2 regions of the Lysinibacillus parviboronicapiens genome follow, and region 2 is predicted to be linked to the other one. Evidence: a T-box and tRNA genes for the amino acid it is inferred to sense, from the RefSeq annotation. Region 2 holds a T-box; the other holds one or more tRNA genes.
What was found. The T-box of region 2 lies ahead of serS (serine--tRNA ligase). A T-box ahead of a tRNA ligase gene usually reads a tRNA of that ligase, here a tRNA-Ser.

Region 1: it encodes a tRNA-Ser, which carries the amino acid that the T-box ahead of serS (serine--tRNA ligase) is inferred to sense. The anticodon was not compared.

What each region holds. Positions count from the first base shown of each region.
Region 1 covers NZ_CP073713.1:41,274-51,192, forward strand. The annotation lists gene C9J31_RS00170 (DHA2 family efflux MFS transporter permease subunit) at 1-1,112, opposite strand, end outside; gene C9J31_RS00175 (RraA family protein) at 1,304-1,924, shown strand; one part of gene C9J31_RS00180 (IS3 family transposase) at 1,987-2,864, opposite strand; one part of gene C9J31_RS00180 (IS3 family transposase) at 2,864-3,137, opposite strand; gene C9J31_RS00185 (cation:dicarboxylate symporter family transporter) at 3,263-4,537, opposite strand; gene C9J31_RS00190 (response regulator) at 4,629-5,507, opposite strand; gene C9J31_RS00195 (ATP-binding protein) at 5,508-6,770, opposite strand; tRNA gene C9J31_RS00200 (tRNA-Ser) at 6,918-7,010, opposite strand; RNA gene ffs (signal recognition particle sRNA large type) at 7,203-7,470, shown strand; gene dnaX (DNA polymerase III subunit gamma/tau) at 7,614-9,398, shown strand; gene C9J31_RS00215 (YbaB/EbfC family nucleoid-associated protein) at 9,419-9,733, shown strand; gene recR (recombination mediator RecR) at 9,745-9,919, shown strand, end outside.
Region 2 covers NZ_CP073713.1:1,607,902-1,617,820, forward strand. The annotation lists gene C9J31_RS07555 (flotillin lipid rafts scaffold protein FloT) at 9-1,559, shown strand; gene C9J31_RS07560 (GNAT family N-acetyltransferase) at 1,698-2,243, opposite strand; gene serS (serine--tRNA ligase) at 2,649-3,929, opposite strand; T-box leader at 4,004-4,219, opposite strand; gene C9J31_RS07570 (DUF4183 domain-containing protein) at 4,910-5,230, opposite strand; gene C9J31_RS07575 (DUF4183 domain-containing protein) at 5,279-5,695, opposite strand; gene C9J31_RS07580 (VanZ family protein) at 6,026-6,367, shown strand; partial or broken gene C9J31_RS23565 (EVE domain-containing protein) at 6,746-6,841, shown strand; gene C9J31_RS07585 (DinB family protein) at 6,981-7,451, shown strand; gene C9J31_RS07590 (GNAT family N-acetyltransferase) at 7,558-8,094, shown strand; gene C9J31_RS07595 (alpha/beta fold hydrolase) at 8,273-9,028, shown strand; gene C9J31_RS07600 (DUF2785 domain-containing protein) at 9,025-9,870, shown strand.

The DNA of each region.
Region 1 (9,919 bases), 1.6 Mb from region 2:
ATACCGATAAACATCAGAATATGAAAGACTACGATAAAGTAGACCGATGTATTTGCATCAATTGTTCGTAATGCAAACAGCGCCACAATCTCCAACAATAAACCAACTGGCACCATAACACGTGGACCAAAACGATCAAAAATATGACCTGAAGCGACAGCCATGAAGGCATTGATAACACCACCAGGAAGTAGTGAAAGTCCAGCAATCATTGGTGCAAGAAGTAAAATATTTTGCAGATAGATTGGAAGTAAAACCATCGTTGCTAAGATAGTCATATGCACAAGAATGACCATCAATAGGCCAATATTGTACATAGGGAAAGAAAAAACTTTTAAATTTAGCATAGGCTGGTCCATTTTAAATTGGCGCAAACAGAAAAGTATAATGCCGATAGCACCAATGCCAATAGCAACCATTACTTCAGCTGATATGAATGTGCCAAGCTTACCAGAAATACTGAATCCGTAGACTACTCCGCCAAAACCAATCGTTGAAAGAATGATTGACAATACATCAAATTTAACGGGATGTACGTCACTAACATTTTGCACAAATTTTAAGCCAAGTATAAACGAAATGAATAGAAACGGTAGACTCATTAAAAAGATATAATGCCATGAGAAATGTTCCATAACGAAGCCAGCAATAGTTGGGCCGATTGCTGGTGCAAAAATAATCACTAAGCCGATTTTCCCCATTGCCGCTCCACGCTGATTAATAGGATAAATCATTAGTACGACTTGCATCATAAGGGGCAAAATAATGGCCGCTCCTATAGCCTGAATAATCCGACCAGTGAGTAATACTGCAAATGTTGGCGAAATGGCCGAAACGCCAGTACCAATAATTGAAAATAGCAATGAAACAATAAATAAATGCCTCGTTGTGAAACGTTGCATAAGAAATCCTGATAAAGGTACTAATATACCTAGCGTTAATAAATATCCAGTTGTTAACCACTGAATAGTTGAAGCATCGGTGTTAAAATCTACAATTAGCTGTGCAAAGGCCATATTAAGAGCTGTTTCATTAAATAAACCAATGAAAGCAGCGACTAGAAAAGCAGCGATAATTTGATTACGTTGTTCATATAACTTTTGACTATCCATATAACCCTCTTTTTCTTTAGTTTTCATTTACTCCTAACAGTAACATATACAAATGATTTATTTCCATCTGTTTCCGCCATATTGTATGAATCTAAATATAGAAGAGGATAAAATACACTAGTAAATGTGGGCATGTATTATTTACAATATTTGTGTAAGACTTTTATAAATTCATAATAGGGGTGTTATGTATGACAAAAGTGGAAGTAAGTTTTAAGCATTTACCGACAACAGCGATTTCTGATGCAACAGGAGGGCATACGAATCTAGGTAGTGATATTAAACCATTAGCAGATCATTTTAAAATTGCCGGACGTGCTATTACTGTTCGATTACCCGATGGCGAAAATGGTGCCGTACTAGAAGCCATTCGAGCTGCGAACAAGGGTGATATTTTAGTGATCGATGCAAAGGGAAATAGGAATCGCGCAGTGGCAGGCGATTTTGTTATTTCGCTAGCGAAAGGTATTGGTGTACAAGGCTTTGTAGTGGATGGTGTCATTCGTGATATTGCAGCTATTCGGGAGCTAGATTTCCCTGTATTTTCACTTGGAACAACAGTAGCAGCGGGCAATAAAAATGGTGGCGGTCAAGTAAATGTACCCATTGCTATAGGTGGCGTAACTGTTCAACCGGGTGATTATATTATTGGAGATGTCGATGGTGTCCTTGTAGTACCACAGGAAGATGCGGAGCATATCGTTGTCGCTGCAGAGGCAAAAGTTGAAAAGGACGAAGTGCGAGCTCAAGAAGCGCATTCAAAAGGTAAAGAGTCCATCCTAGCATATTTAGATAAAGTGTTAGCCAAATAAAAAAATCCTCACGATGCACATGGGACTGACCCCTGTATATAAGACAGAGATCAAAAAAGCATTTACCCAACCAGTTGTCGATATTGTACCGGCGACTGGTTGTTTAGTTTCGCTTGTATTCGGATATAGTTATAATACTTTACATAGTCTTTGACAGTTTGTTCTACGATTGCCGTCGTAGTACGCCTTAAATTGTCTAAGTAAAATGTTTCAGACTTTAATGCAGAATGAAATGATTCAATTGGGGCATTGTCAGCGGGCGTACCTTTACGGGACATGCTCATGATAATGCCTTTCCCTTTTACGGCCTGTTGATATCGATAAGACGTGTACACCGAACCTTGGTCACTGTGTAGTGTACACCCATCGGGTAAAGTACCTAGTTGGGATAAGGTATTCAACACAAAATCAGTATCTTGGCAATCACCAATCGAGTAGGCGATAATCTCGCCATTATATAAATCTTGAATACTTGAAAGATACAATTGTTTCTGACCAAATGGCAAGTAAGTAATATCGGTAACGAGCTTTTGTAAAGGTGCAGTTGCCTCAAAATTACGGTTCAATAAATTATCTGCGATATAGTAGGGTTGTCCAGTTTGTTTCCGTTTTTTTACTTTTACTCGACACTGCCAACCATATTTTTGCATGATACGTTGCACGACTTTATGATTCACGCGTATTTCTTGGCGTAAGAGTGCAGTAATTTTCCGATAACCATATCGGAATTTATGCGCACGACAGAGTTCTCCAATATGTCGTTCAATCGCCTGACGAGACCTTGCATCCGCAGATGCCTGTTTCCAACGATAGTAGGTAGATCGTGCAATTCCTAAATGTGCACATATATCCTTCACGCACAACGTTTCTTTTAGCGTCTCTACTAACTGTACAGCTACTTCTCCAACCACTTCCTCTCCAACTCTGCGTACTTTTTTAAAACCTCAATTTGTTGCTTTAAATAACGGTTCTCCATTACTAATTTTGTTTGTTCATTCTCATATTCAGGACCTTTACCAAAGGTATATTGTTTACCTACAGGTTGTTCAAATCGGTGTATTTCTCCGTTTCTATACCAACGCATCCATGTTTCCACTTGTGTTTTATGCCTTATATTTAATTCAATTAAAACCTGCTTCGTTGGTATACCAGCCAATCGCATCTCAATAGCCTTCATTTTTACTTCGTATGGATAACTCACTCTTGTTCCCATAGAAAAAACACCTCCTAATTGAAGTTTAGGTATCTAAACCCGAATTCAATCGAAGATGCTTTTTTTATTTGTCTATACTTTTGGGGGCAGTTCCCATCTACATCGTGAGGATTTTCTTATTTAGCTTATGCTAAATTTTCATTTTCTTTAAAGTAATTTTTCATTTTTTCTTTATCAAAACGGCCTTCCCATTTCGCCATTACTAATGATGCTAGTGAGTTACCGATTACGTTTACAACTGTACGTCCCATATCAAGAATACGGTCGATACCAGCAATAAATGCTAAGCCTTCAAGCGGAATGCCGACAGTACCTAAAGTTGCTAGAAGTACAACGAATGATACGCCTGGTACACCTGCAATCCCTTTAGATGTAACCATTAATACTAGCATTAATGTAATTTGCTCACCAATGCTTAAGTGTATTCCATACATTTGTGCAATGAATAATGCCGCAATTGCTTGGTACAGTGTTGATCCATCTAAGTTAAAGGAATAACCTGTTGGAATAACAAAAGATACGATGTCTTTCGGTGCGCCTAATTTCTCCATTTTCATCATAATTCGTGGCAATACAGCCTCCGAACTCGCTGTGGAGAATGCTAAAATTAACTCATCTTTTAATACCTTGATTAAATAGAAAATACTGATACCTGCAATCTTTGCTACAATGCCAAGAACGACAAAAATGAAAAATAGCATCGTTCCATAAACAAGTATAGCGAGCTTAGCAAGTGGTACTAGGGAAGCAAATCCATATTTGGAAACGGTTACACCAATTAAACCAAATACCCCAATTGGCGCGAATTTCATAACAAGGTTTGTTACCCAGAACATAGCGTCCGCTACACCCTGGAAGAAGCCTAACACTGGTTTACCTCGATCCCCAATGGCAGCAACACCTAGACCAAAGATGACAGAGAAGAAGATAATGGCAAGCATATCGCCTTCAGCCATAGATTGGATAATATTTGTTGGTACAATACCTACAATAATATCGAAAGGTCCTTCATGTTGTACTTCCTCAGTTGTCGAAACGTATTTCGAGATATCCCCTTGAGAAAGTTCGTTCATATTCACACCAGCACCTGGTTGGAATAGATTTGCTGAAAGTAGTCCTACAACAATTGCGACTGTTGTAATGACTTCAAAGTAAATAAGTGATTTCCCACCTAATCGTCCAAGCTGTTTCATGTCGCCTGTTCCAGCAACACCTACGATTAATGTCGAAATGATAATCGGAACAACTATCATCTTAATCAGATGTAGAAAGATATCTCCTAGTGGTTGTAGATATTTTTCAATATTGGGGTTTCCGTAAAAAATACCACCAACAATGATTCCTAAAGTCAAACCGATTAGAATTTGAGTGGCTAAACTGATCTTAAATTTCTTTTTCAAAATCTCCGTTCCTCCTAATATTAAAATTTTTAGGACACGCCTTACTTTAATAATACGGAGGACTTATGAAATCCGACAAAATCCGATAAATTTAATTTATTTTTGTTAAGATGTCTGAATATAACACTTGAATAAACTTCTTTATATTCACCTTTGCCTTCCGATTTCCGTGATCTTCAATTTGCTTCATAAGCTGACGAATCTCTTTAAAATCAAAGTATCGTGGTGCATAGTATTCGAATTCCGAGTTTGTGTAATCAACAACACCTAAATTGGCCAAGTTTATCATCGCTGCTAAAATCGTACGACGAACCCGCTGTTCTATAGCTTTACTTTCCTTCAATATATCATCAGGAGTTGTTTTGGTGACAGCTGCAATTTCCTCATATAGTTCCTTTAAAGGAGGTAGGGGTGCAATCTTGTGCTGATGTGCTAACAGCGTCTCAATAATGGCAATTATATCTTCACTGCCAATTTCTCCGACAATACCCATATCATTTAAAATGGATTGAATATGATCACGGGATGTCGCTTTATGATTTTTTTGTTCACTTATTTCAATATTAGTAAGTGACTGCCGTATCACCAACAGTGAGTTTTTTAGCCGAAATTGCTCTGTTGTTTTACGTAAAACGTTTTCGACTTCAATTCGGTTAATGGGCTTATGAATGAAGAAATCAATACCTTGCTCATACGCTTCACCGACCATTTCCTTATTCACTACCTGAGAAATCATGATAAATTGTCCCTCAAAGCGATTTTGAATGAGATGTTCTACTGTTGCAATACCATCTAACTTTGGCATAAGTAAATCAATTAACACAAACTCAGGCTGCGTCATTAATATCTGCGGTATGGCATCTTCACCATTACGCGCTTCCCCAATGACGGTACCTAAACTACTATCTTCAATAATTTGCTTTAGCATGACCCGACTTGCACGGTCATCATCTACAATAAAATACCTCATTTAAGTCTCTCCCGTTTGAATAGTTTGTGTAGGAATAATAATTTTAAACATTGTTTTTTGGTTATGTGATTCTACAGTAATTGTACCGTTTAATTTTGCTATTAGTGTGGCTACATGTGAGAGCCCAATACCAGTTGCTGCCACACCTTCAACATTATATTTAGTCGTATAGCCAGGCTCAAAAATAATAGAGAGCTCACTTTGTGAAATACCTTTACCGTTATCACATACGGTTATTACAGTATCATCCTCTTGCTGTTGAATAGCAATAGAAATAACGCCATGTTCTTCAATTGCTTCTATAGCATTAGCTGTTAAATTATTTAATAGAGCGAGCAATGCAATATGCTCCTCTGTTTGAAAATCTATATCAAAATTGATTTTAAATAGTATGTCTTTACCAAGCAACTCACTATATTTACGATTACCGTCCTCTATATAATGTAATAATTCTGACAATCGGATGGAGCCGTAACTCTTCTCACCGACAATTTTTGAAATACCTGCATAAATGCGTTGTGAATCTTTTTTTACCTCGTGAATTTCCTGGGCAATATGAAGAGCTTGTAAACTTTCCGCACGATAGCCCTGATTTTTTAATTGTCGGTATAAATCAAAACCACTAGCTGTAATCGTTTCAATATGATTCATTGATTTTTTTAGATATAAAGTTTCTACATATAAATCAGAGCCAACATTCAGCATTTCTTGTACACGTTTCTTTTGCTCAGCGATTAAAATGGAGCTATAGATTCCAACCACAAAAAAGCTTCGAAGCAGGGCAACGGCTAACAGTATGAGAAAGTCGTGTATAAAAACAAAGTTATACGATTGTACAAGAAAACGTGCTAGCTGTTCACCTAGGTTACTAATGACCTCGCTAAAGGCTACAAGGAGCCCAAGCTTTAACGGTTTTTCACGAAATTGATGAATATTTAATTGATGTAGGCATATAGCAAACAATAAGTAAAATATAGCTGCAGGCACATGGGCAAAAATACTATCAATTAATGAAATATCTTGCGTGCTGTAATTAATTGTGACTCGAAAGATTGTAGTCACTATACTTGTCATCACACCTGCTAAGATAATGGGTGTAGGTTTAAGTAGAGTACATAAAAAGAAGATGATACTCCCTAACCCAAAGCGAAAAGTTGTATCGTAGAATGGCAAAATTTTTATTTCACTACCGACGGCAGTAAATAAAGCAATCATAAAAACCCATGTGAGAGTACCACGAGACATAAGAATTTTCGTATACATTTTCAAGTATCCTCCCTAATCTATATTAGTCGAGTGAGATATCTAATAAAAAAATACCACAACCTAAGTGGAAGTGGCATCTAGAAGTATGAGTTGCAAATTTTAGGCAAAAAAAAACGGCTACATCATGTAGTCGGATTTAAAAACTGGAGGAGGTAGAGGGATTCGAACCCCCGCGCGGTGTTACCCGCCTGTCGGTTTTCAAGACCGATCCCTTCAGCCAGACTTGGGTATACCTCCAAAGTATATTGTTGCAATGTCTTATCGACAAGAACTAATTTATCATATATTGATTTCCACGTCAATCTTTTTCTAAAACTTTTTTAGATTTTAAAAAAAATAATTTTTTTATGTTGAGGAGAAATATTTAAAATATAAATAATTAGTGCAATTCGTTGCAATTTATGAAGACTGAAAGTATACTAGTTATTGCCGTGCTAGGTGGGAAGGTAGCGGTGTCCTGTAACTCGCAATCCGCTCTAGCGAGACTGAATTCCTTTATTGAGGCTGTCCGTATTGTTTGGTCTGCCTTTTGCACGTAGTGTTGACGATTGGGTCCTGCGCAATGGATACCCATGAACTATGTCAGGTCCGGAAGGAAGCAGCATTAAGTGGTATTATTCATGTGCCGCGGGGTTGCCTAATCTGAGCTAACGACAAGAGTAACGCTTATGTGCGGCTGTCGAAGAAAGGTGCACGGCATTAATTGCCAATTCAAACGCATTCGTCTATTGTAGGCGGATGCGTTTTTTCTATGTAAAAAGTGATGACGCGGTTTTATTAATAAAGCAGCCAATGCTATAATAGAGCTATCATATTTAAAAAGAAGAGGAGAGGAATTCATTGACGTATCAAGCATTTTATCGTGTGTATAGACCACAATCATTCCGTGAGATGTCAGGTCAAGCGCATGTCAAAAGAACGCTACAAAATGCTCTCCTAGCGAATAAAACGACACATGCGTATCTGTTTTCTGGTCCACGTGGTACTGGGAAAACGAGTACGGCTAAAATTTTTGCGAAGGCATTAAACTGTGAGCGTGCACCGTCAAATGAGCCCTGTAATGAGTGTGCAACTTGTTTAAGCATTACAGATGGTTCTCATCCAGATGTAATAGAATTTGATGCTGCATCCAATTCGCGCGTTGAAGAAATACGTGACATTATTGAAAAAGTTCGTTTTGCTCCTGCGAGTAGCAGGTTTAAAGTGTATATCATTGACGAAGTGCATATGCTTTCGACGAGTGCCTTCAATGCCCTTTTAAAAACATTAGAAGAACCACCGTCACACGCTGTATTTATTTTAGCTACGACAGAGCCGCATAAATTGCCAGCGACGATTATTTCTCGTTGTCAACGCTTTGACTTTAAACGGCTTTCAACCAACGATATTATTGAACGGATGAAGGTTGTATTAGAAGACATTGAGTTACCATATGAGGAACAGGGTTTAAAGGTTATAGCGCAATCTGCAGCAGGTGGTATGCGAGATGCCCTAAGTTTATTAGACCAAGTCGTTTCCTTCAGTGGTGAGCTTTTAAAACTGGAAGATGCGCTACTTGTTACGGGGTCAATCAGCCAAGAAGTTTTTTATGATTTAGCAGATGCTTTAAAGGTAAAAGATGTGGCACAAATGCTAGCATTATTAGAACAACTTATTGCCGATGGGAAGGACCCGCTTCGTCTATCAGAGGATTTAATTACATTCTTCCGCGACTTATTGCTATTACAAACGAGTGATGGATTAGCAGAATTATTAGAGCTAGTATCGCCGGAGGAGCGTGTGTTTGCTTTGGCACATGATTTTGCGCCTGATATGCTTTACGGTTATATTGACATCTTAGCGAAAACACAGCAAGAAATGCGGTTCTCGCATCATACAAAAATTTATTTAGAAACAGCTTTGCTAAAAATGACGCAATTTTCAGGTGGAGTAGTTCATCAGGTGAGCACTACGGGAGAAACAACGGTGAGTCCTGAGCTTGCGCAAAAAATAGTGGCACTTGAACAATTGGTTCAGCAATTATCGGCCCAATTGGAAAATGGTATGCCGGCGCAAACGCCGCAGGCTGCTAAAGAGCAACGACCGCGTGTGAAAAATCCAAATGGCTACAAGGCACCTACTGGACGTATTCAAGAAATATTAAAGGACGCTACAAAGCAGGATGTGCAACGTATTAAAGCTGTATGGGCGCAAGCATTGAACCAAATGCAAAAATCTCAATCGGCTCTATTAGCAGAAGCTGAACCTGTTGCCGCATCTTCGAGTGCTTTTGTGTTAAAATTCAAGTATGATATTCATTGTCAAATGGTTGCTGATAATCATGCGTTAAAAGCACACTTCACACAATTAATTGCAGGGCAAACGGGCACCATGTATGAAATGCTTTGTACGCCTGAAGAAACTTGGTTAAAGTTGCGTGAAGAGTTCATTCGTGATCATGGTATGCACCAAAAGCAAGCCCAGCCAGCAAATGATCAGGATGTAGAGTTATTAGAACCACCACCGGCAGAAATGCCAGAAGAACCCTTTATCGATGATTCACAACCACTTGCATCACAGGATCCACTTGTGACGGAAGCGGAAAAGCTGTTCGGTAAAGATTTTGTTGAAATAATTGAAGACTAATACTTAGGAGGAATATGTTTATGCGTGGAATGGGAAATATGCAAGGTATGATGAAAAAGATGCAAAAGATGCAAAAAGAAATGATGGAAGCTCAAGAGGCTTTAAATGCTGAGCAATTTGAAGGTACTGCTGGTGGCGGTATGGTTAAAGTAGCTGTAACAGGTCAACGTGAAGTAGTTGAAGTGAATCTTGATGCCTCGGTAGTAGATCCAGACGACATCGAAATGCTACAGGATTTAATCGTTGTTGCAACAAATGAAGCACTTAAAAAAGTAGATGAAAAAACAAATGCAACAATGGGCAAATTCACACAAGGCATGAACCTTCCGTTCTAGGAGGTAAAAACATGTACTACCCAGAACCCATATCTAAACTAATCGATAGTTTTATGAAATTGCCAGGGATCGGGCCGAAAACCGCGGCTCGACTGGCGTTTTTTGTGTTAACAATGAAGGAAGAAGACGTACTTGCCTTCTCGAAGGCTTTAATTGATGCAAAGCGTAATTTAAGCTACTGTTCTG
Region 2 (9,919 bases):
ACAGTAATATGACGAGTATTTTGATTGTTGTAGGGGTTGTAGCATTTATATTAATCGCCATTGTAGGATTGTATGTGACGAAGTATCGTACGGCTGGTCCTGACGAAGCACTGATTGTGACAGGAAGCTACCTTGGCTCAAAAAATGTACATAAGGATGAGTCAGGAAATCGCATCAAAATTATACGTGGGGGCGGTACATTCGTTTTCCCAATTTTCCAACAAGCACAGCCACTCAGTCTATTATCAAGTAAACTAGAGGTAACAACACCGGAAGTGTATACGGAGCAAGGAGTTCCCGTAATGGCAGATGGTACAGCTATCATCAAAATTGGCGGCTCTATTACAGAAATCGCCACAGCGGCTGAACAGTTTTTAGGGAAGCAAAAATCAGAGCGTGAAGGTGAGGCGCGTGAGGTATTAGAAGGTCACTTACGCTCTATTTTAGGCTCAATGACTGTTGAGGAAATTTACAAAAATCGTGATAAATTCTCGCAGGAGGTTCAGCGTGTAGCCTCTCAGGATTTAGCGAAGATGGGCCTTGTGATTGTATCCTTTACGATTAAAGATGTACGTGATAAAAACGGCTATTTAGATTCGCTTGGTAAACCGAGAATCGCACAGGTGAAACGTGACGCAGATATTGCGACAGCAGATGCAGAAAAGGAAACACGCATTAAACGTGCAGAAGCATCTAAAGAGGCACAGAAAGCAGAAATAGAGCGTGCCACAGAAATTGCAGAAGCGGAAAAAGAAAACCAATTAAAGGTAGCGGAATTCCGTCGCGAGCAGGATATTGCCAAAGCTCGAGCGGACCAAGCATATGAACTAGAAACAGCCCGTGCCAAACAGGAAGTTACCGAGCAAGAGATGCAAATTCGCATTATTGAGCGCCAAAAGCAAATTGAACTAGAAGAAAAAGAGATTTTACGTCGCGAGAAGCAATATGATTCAGAAGTAAAGAAAAAGGCAGACGCCGATCGTTATGCAGTGGAGCAAAATGCAGCAGCGGAAAAAAGTCGTGAGCTCGCGCAAGCTGATGCTGAAAAATATCGTATTGAATCGTTAGCGAAAGCAGAAGCGGAGAAAATTCGATTAGACGGTATGGCAAAAGCCGATGCTGAGCGTGCCCAAGGGGAGACAGATGCAGATATTATCCGTCTGCGTGGTCTAGCTGAAGCCGAGGCGAAACGCAAAATTGCCGAAGCCTTTGAATATTACGGCCAAGCAGCTGTTCTGGATATGGTTGTACGCATGATGCCTGAATATGCGAAAGAACTGGCTAGCCCGTTAGGCAACATCGACAAAATTACAGTAGTGGATACTGGTGGTGGAGAAGGCGGTGGCGGTGCCAATAAGGTGACGTCGTACGCAACAAACTTGATGTCAACACTCCAGGAATCATTGAAAGAAACCTCAGGGATTGATGTTAAGGAATTGATTGAAAGCTATGCAGGTAAGCATACATTGCGTCCCGAGCTTGAGCAAATTGCGGTAGGTTTAGGGAAACAACAAGCGCCTGAGCTAACAAAGGAAATAAAAGAACCAGTTGAACAATAAAGACAATAGCTACCTGACACTTCGGTGTCAGGTAGCTATTTTTTAGGACACTCCTGTAAATATGTGGACAGCAAGCGGTGAAGTAGCATGTATAAGCGGCGATATATGCCGATTAACGCATAATATTGGTGCTAACTCTTATAGCAATGCCTGCCATTCCTTTGCGAGCATGCCATATACCACATGGTCCACATAACGATCGTACAGCCATTCAGCGTCACGAATCGTACCTTCTATTGTAAAGTTTAATCTCTCAGGAATAGCACGACTTTTCACATTACCTACAGCTGCACGAATTTCTACTTTATTGAGCTGTAGCTCCTCAAAAGCATAGTGCATTAGAGCTTTTACGGTTTTTGTCATGATGCCATGTCCTTGTGCGTCTTTACTCAGCCAATAACCTACCGTGGCAGTTTTATTCGAAGGGTTGATGGCATTAAAGCCAGCAATACCTACAATTTCATGTCGGAAAATAATAACAAGAGAGAGACTACTCTGTGCTTCGAAGCCAGAGATACAGCTTTCTATATAAGCCTTTGAGTCGGCTACCTCTTTTGTAAAATCAAGCCATGGCAACCATTCGCGTAAGTATTCTCGAGAGGCATCCGTTAGGGCAAAAACTGCTTGCGCGTCTTCTACGGCAACAGTGCGTAAAGCTAATTCATTATCAATGGTAATTTTCATGCCATTCACTCCAATTCTTTAGGTTTTCCGGCTTTAACGGTCAGTAAAAGCTATGGTCGCTCAACTGACCGTAAAGCCCGATTGGTTCCACTAGCAATCAGTAGGGGAAGTAAGATCCCCACTTATGGAAGTATAACTGTATCCCGCATTAACGGTCAGTAAATCGAACAACTGACCGTAGAAGCCCGATTGGTTCAACTAGCAATCAGTGGGAGGAGTAAGATCCCCACTATGCACCTATCCTTGATTATAGTAACATCTTTTTTAGTCTCGCTAAATTTCCTTTAAGAAATAATAAAGCATTTTTTTCAATTCCACGGCGTTTATACCACCCGATACGATTAAAAGCATCTGTAAATCATAATTACCTGTTAAAGGATATCTAAAATAGCTTTTACCCGTTATTTATTTTGGTGCAATTATTTTTTTACCACCCATGTATGGTCTTAAAACTTCTGGAATAACTACGCTTCCATCTGCTTGTTGGTAGTTTTCTAATATAGCAGCAACTGTACGACCAATGGCAAGACCTGAACCGTTTAATGTATGAACATATTCTGGTTTTGCATTTGGCTCACGACGGAAGCGAATATTCGCTCGTCGTGCTTGGAAATCCTCAAAGTTAGAGCAAGAAGAAATTTCACGGTACATGTTTTGTGCAGGAATCCAAACTTCTAAATCATATTTCTTCGCTGCAGTAAAACCTAAATCAGCAGTACACATTTTTAGTTTACGATACGGTAAGCCTAGTAATTGCAGTATTTTTTCAGCATGACCTGTTAACAACTCTAGCTGTTCATAAGATTCCTCTGGTTTTACAAAGCGTACTAATTCCACTTTGTTAAATTGGTGCTGACGGATTAAACCACGTGTATCACGGCCTGCAGAGCCTGCCTCTGAACGGAAGCACGCACTATAGGAAGCAAAGCCTTGTGGTAAAGCCTCAGCCAGTAAAATTTCATCACGATAGAAGTTTGTTACAGATACCTCTGCTGTTGGAATCATGAAATAATCTGTTTCCTCTAATTTAAATAAATCTTCTTCAAATTTAGGAAGATTTCCAGTACCCGTCAAGCTATCACGATTAACAATGACAGGTGGTAGCATTTCTTCATAGCCATGCTCTTCTGCATGTAAATCCATCATAAAGCTCATTAATGCACGTTCCAAGCGAGCGCCAAGTCCACGATAGAATAAGAATCGGCTACCCGTTACTTTTGCGCCGCGTTCAAAGTCTACAATTTGAAGATCTGTAGCAATGTCCCAGTGTGCTTTAATTTCAAAATCAAAAGTTGGTACTTCGCCCCATTTTAATACTTCAACATTGTCATCTTCTGTTGTCCCTACAGGCACAGATTCGTGCGGAACATTTGGTAAGCGCATCATCATATCTTTGAAGCGATCTTCTACATCATTTAACTGTATGTCTAGCTCTTTAATTTCGTCGCCTACCTGACGCATACGTGCAATTACTGCATCTGCATTTTCTTTGTTACGCTTCATCACAGAAATTTGCTCAGATACTTTATTACGTTCAGCTTTAAGTTCTTCTGTTTTAGCGATTAACTCACGACGTTTCGCGTCTAAGCCATCAAAGTCGTCTAAATTTCCTAAATCTTCATTACGTGTTAACAACATTTCTTTAATTTCCGCGAAATTGTCGCGGACGCGTTTAATATCTAACATAGTTCATACCTCCAGTAGATTAATAATGATGGGAGTAGGTTTTATAAATGAACACAAAAAAGCCCTCATCCCATGAAAGGGACGAGAGCTACCCGCGTTGCCACCCTAATTGATTAGACATTCGCCTAATCCACTTATCTCATAACGGCATTTCAACCGGCAACAGCCTACTTTACTCACTTCGACTGCGCAACTCCAGGACGGATTCACAAGTGCTTTTATCAGCTTCCACCACCCGCTGACTCTCTAAAAAAAACGTGCTTGCTACTACTTCCCATCATCGTGTTCAGTTATTTAAATTTTAACAATACTGTACTATATGAAAACAGATTTTGCAAGCTATACCATAGGATACAAAATATTCTAGAATTCTTGAATCTCCGGTTAATTCCGGATGAAATACACAACCCAATAAAATGACCATTTCGCGCTAATCCTTTCGAATCCTTAATACCTTTACAAGTTACTCCACAATATGGGTTTGTTGAATAGCATGGCTAATATTTTTAAATAACTTTATTATATTTCATATGACCTTATTAAAAATTAAACAACTTTATTATCTGTATACATTGACACTCTTTTCGATACACTTACTATATTAAACTTCTCTTTTTTTTCAATTTTGAATTCCATGGATATTCCTCCTCTTATATTATAAAGAATTAGTTAAAATTAATGTTCAGGATGTTAGGCGTTACTTCATACTTAAATAAAAAAAGCTGCAGTGGAAATCACTGTAGCCTTGAGGTAGTGTGAGAACACTATAGACACTCTTATTTTGTCCAGATTTTAGTTTATGTATACATTAAATAGTGTGTAACAATAAAACGTAAGGGCCATTGGAATTAAATGATCATTTTGATGACTAGGAAGTGCTCGATAATGAATTTAATTACTTAACAGTTTGAGGAAAGACACTATTAAAGGGCCACTGGGATAAAAGTGACCCTAAGCACCAAAATAGAAAAAGAAAGGCTTTACGTTTGTGTTACTAATTCTACAGCTTCTACTACTAATGGAGTTCCGGCAGAAATTGTGCCAGTAACACCGTTAAAAGTTAATTCTGTTGCAGAAATTGTATACGAATCACCTTCTTGCATTACGCCGTTGACATAGAAATTATAGTAGCCGTTCGTTACTATTGGGAAAGCAGTTGCAGCAGTTCCACTATCATCTAGAAAGGCAGTTGCAGGTACTGTAGTACCATCAGCAACCGTTAAATCTGCTGCTAACACATCAAAAAATCTTGTGGATGTACCATTAACATTTACATGAATATTAATAATTGAAAGTGCCATTTTTTTCACCTCCTTTCAAGGGATAAAACACTTTTAGAAGTTTTGGTTTCACAATTGTTGGAACCCCAATGATTCTATAATTATTGGGGTTCCAGCAAAAATAGTTGCATTAAATGGGTTAAGAGTTAACGAATCTGGGGTTATTTTATAGGCACCACCCTCTTGCATCACAGCATTGATGTAAAGATTGACATATCCATTGGGATTAAAAAGTTTGAATTCTGTTATGGGATCGCCATTATCATCTGTAAATAAATTAGCAGGAAGGGTTGTTCCGTTTGTTAAATCGATATCTTCTGCAACAATATAGAAATATCTATTTATTATTGGAATAATAGTTCCTTCAGGGATAACAACTGGAGGAGGTTGAATAGAACCTACATCAATAGCTTTAATACGCCAAAAAACTTGATTATTTTCACAACAACTGTCGCCAATCAATTTTTGTGGGTCCGATTTTTTCACCTCCCTTTTTCATATGTGATTGACCCAGAAAGTTATAGGTATTGGTTACTTCAAAATAATATATCTTGTTTTTATTTTATGAATTAAGATTGGAAGGTGATTGGCAATTTGACTATTTAAGAGAATTACATAAATTTTATTAATGAAAAGATAGGTTTTTGAATACCTAAAGTAATTTTTAGAATCTAAAAGTGATAGAATTACTGTTAAAAGAAAAAGTAAAAAAATGAATAAGAACTAGCAAAAATAGGAATAGAATTTAGTCTATTACTACCACTAAAGTCACATCTAACAGGTGTGGATTAATACTTTATTTCATTAATTAATGTCCTGGGTAATATGGTTTTATTTATACCATTAGGTATCTATTTGATTTTGTTCAATCACAATAAAAGGATATTCATTAACACTTTATGGAGCGTCATTATTAGTGTGGCAGTTGAAATCTTGCAGTACTTATTTAAAGTAGGTGCTACTGATATTGATGATATAATCTTGAATGGATTAGGTGGATTCCTTGGCATTGTTATTTATAAAATCCTATGCAAAATTTTTAAAGATAAAGTCAAATATGCTATTGGATTCATTTCAATTATAGCGGGAATCATTTTCTTGATTTTGAGTATTTGTTTTTCATCAGGTGTTTTCGGTATAAAAATTCGCATTCTTTAATATTCTTATACTCTTGCTTGATAGACCTTGCTCTGTAATCTTATTTGCACATTTGTGAATGAATACACTTAAATTAACTTGGTGCTTTCAATGAGGATCATTGAGTTGCATAGGTAGCTCTTTTTTCTTATTGTACAAACGGTGCAGTTTAGTTTAATAAGCACTTAGAAAATGAGACAGTACCGGTTTATTTTGGGTACTGTCTATTTTTCTTGTTACGTTTACTTTTTCAAACCATTTACATTGTAAGGACTATTAATGGTCTTTAGATACCAGCCACTTACTATAAAGAGAGACCGTATGTAAATCTGGTCTTTATTCGTTTTCTTTTGGGTTTAAAATGTGGAACGATTTGTGCAACGCTAGAGGGCGCATATCATGAACCGAAAATTCTGGGTGGGGGTTGTATCGGAGGAACATGTTAGAATAGGTGAACAAGGTGGATTTGCACAACTTTGTCATGGGAAATATGCTTGAGGAAATTAATAAATAGGGTAATCCATAACGGTGGCGTACTTAAAGATCATTGAGCAGCTGCTTAGGCAGCTCTTTTTTCTAATTGTGCTAACGGTGCAGTTTAGTTGAATAGAGGATTGATGTAAAGGAGGATAAAATGAATATATATTGTAAGAGTGCATTACATCAAATTAAAGTCGCTGTAACGACAATTGTTGAAATGATAGAAAAGTTAACAGAAAATGACTTGCAAAAAAGGCCTACGCCTAATAAGCAGTCCATAGGAGAGCTGTTAGAACATATTGCTATTATTTGTGAAGCGGATTCGCTTATTTCGGACGGGGCATCTCAAGACAAGATGAACAAATTTTATCCAAGTGTTTCATATAAAAGTCTAAATGAGATTAAAGAAGCATTGATAAAAAATCATCAATTTTTAGAAGATAAATTGATGAATTTCACAGAAGTCGAACTTCAAGAGGAAGTTACTTCTTATTGGGGTGTTACATACTCACGATATGAATGGTTGTTAGAGATTGTAGCTCACATTTATCATCACAGAGGGCAATTACACGCTATGCTTATTCATTGTTATGGAATAGACCCAAAAGTTCCATTGTTTGAATAGAACTTTACAATTGAACTAGCGATGCAGGTTAGTTGAAGAAGCAGGTATTTTTAGAATGGTGTTGAAGTAGTATTATGGTAAAAAAACAATTAAGGAGAAAGTTAAAATGAGATTAGAGAGTGAGAGAATTTATTTAAGACCTCTTTGCGAGTTAGATGCACCTATTATATTAGAAAATACAATGGATAAAGAAATACGTTATATGACTGGAACGAATTCTAATTTTTCACTGGTTCAAATTAAGACACATATTGAAAATATTAATAATGATTCAAGTCGCTATGATTTCGCTATTTGTTTAAAAGGCACTGACGAAATGATCGGGGAGTTATCGATTTTCGATATAGATGAGGCGAACAAAAAAGCAGGATTCAGAATATCGATGGCTTCTATTTCATTAACAGGAAAAGGATATGGTACTGAAGCTACAAAAATTGTTCTAAGATTTGTTTTTGAACAACTCCAATTAAATCGTTTACAGTTAGAAGTATTTAGCCATAATTTGCGTGGAATAAGAGCGTATGAAAAGGTTGGGTTTGTAAAAGAAGGAGTCTTACGTCAATCCTTATATTATAACGATGCGTACTCAGATGAAATTATTATGGCATTACTTAAATGTGATTTTAAAAGTATGCTATTGTAATAATCCAAAATGATACAAGTGTAACGTTGATAGCTTTGAATCATTCAATTAGCAGATTGTGAAGTAATATACTTAAACTAACTACTTTAGCAAATTATTACTGAGTTGCATAAATGGTCCTTTTTTTATATTGTAGAAATAATAATGTAAAGTTTATAATTTAATTAGGTGATTAAAAGTGACGATACAACATAAAAAGATAATCAATTTCTATGATAGGCGTATACTGTTCAATAAATATCGTAAAAATACACCCAGCGTAATCTTTATTGCAGGGTTAGGCGATAGCCATGAAACATGGAAAAAGGTCCAAGACCGAATATCGGATGAAACGTCAACCTTGTCCTATGACAGGGCGGGTATTTGCAGGAGTCAAGACGTAGCTGTCCCGAGAACTTGCTGTGATCTTGTTGAGGAGCTCTTCGAATTGGTGCAAGCGCTTGACGTGGAGAAGCCTTATATATTAGTAGGCCATTCCTTTGGTGGATTGGTCGCCAGATTGTATACCAGTCTTTATCCGCTGGACATCTGTGGTATGGTTTTGGTTGACGCTGCACCGGAATATAAAGAACTTGCCTATGAAAAGGTTCTACCAGAAAATCTACTTGCAGGAAATAGGGAATATTTCGAGAATCCTATGTTGAATAGTGAGAAAATTGATAAAATACAGAGTTATAAGCAAATTGTTGATTATTCAAAACAAAGTGACATCCCTCTCTCAATTATTACAAGAGGTTTACCCGATAATAATGAAGATGGATGGCCCTCTCAAGAAATATTAGAAATTGAACAAAGTCTACAAGCAGAATTCCAATGGCTGTCAACGTCAAGTAAGTTCCAGATTGCTAGTCGTAGTGGACATTATATACATCATGATGAGCCTGATATTGTAATAGAAGAGATTTTATTAATGTTAAAGGGGATGGGAAAGTGAGCGATATAAGGTTGAAACTTATGGAGGATTTGCAAAGAATTGAGGAGAATGATTATCAGTTAGGCGAAGGTGAGCAGCATCAAGATTTCTTACCTTTGTTACTTCAATATATTGGCGATCCTCAGCCAGAATTGCGGGATAACTTGATTTATCCGATGTTTTATATGTGGATTAAGGAAGAGAATAGGTTCAGTAATGAGGAGTTGCGTAGTCTTTTAACTGTTCTGACGGATGAGAACCATTTGTTCTATAATATTGGCAGCGAGGATGATCAGTCAGTTTTTACAAGGTCGTTTTCTGCCTTGCCTATCGCTTTGATTATACAACGCCACAGACAGAATCCATTTTTAAATCAAGAAGAAATTGAGCAATTAATGCAAGCAATGCTCCGTTATTACAAAGAGGAGAAGGATCTGCGGGGTTACCTTTCAGTAGGAGGCTGGGCTCACAGCGCGTCTCACGGTGCAGATGTTTTTGTTGAGTTGGTGCAGTGCGAGGAGAGCAGCGTTGCAATGCTGCGTGAGGTTCTTGTCGCTATTTCTGGCTTGCTACATAATGGAATACATATTTTTAGTGATGAGGATGATGAGCGGTTGGTCAATATCGTGGATACGATGATTGACAAAGAGTTACTTCCACATCAAGAAATCGCTGATTGGATTAGCTGCTTAGCGCAATGCTGCAATTTGCCGAGAAGTCGCAGTCAGGTGATTGCTCGCGTGAACAGCAAGAATTTTTTACGCAGTCTCTATTTCAGAAGGGGACAAGATAGCCGAGGGAATGAGCTTAATACTGCCATACTTGGCACTGAGGCAAAATTAAACAGGTTTTCTATCAGTTAAAGGATTAAGGGGTTGTCCCAATCCATGAAATTGGATGAGGGATTTACTG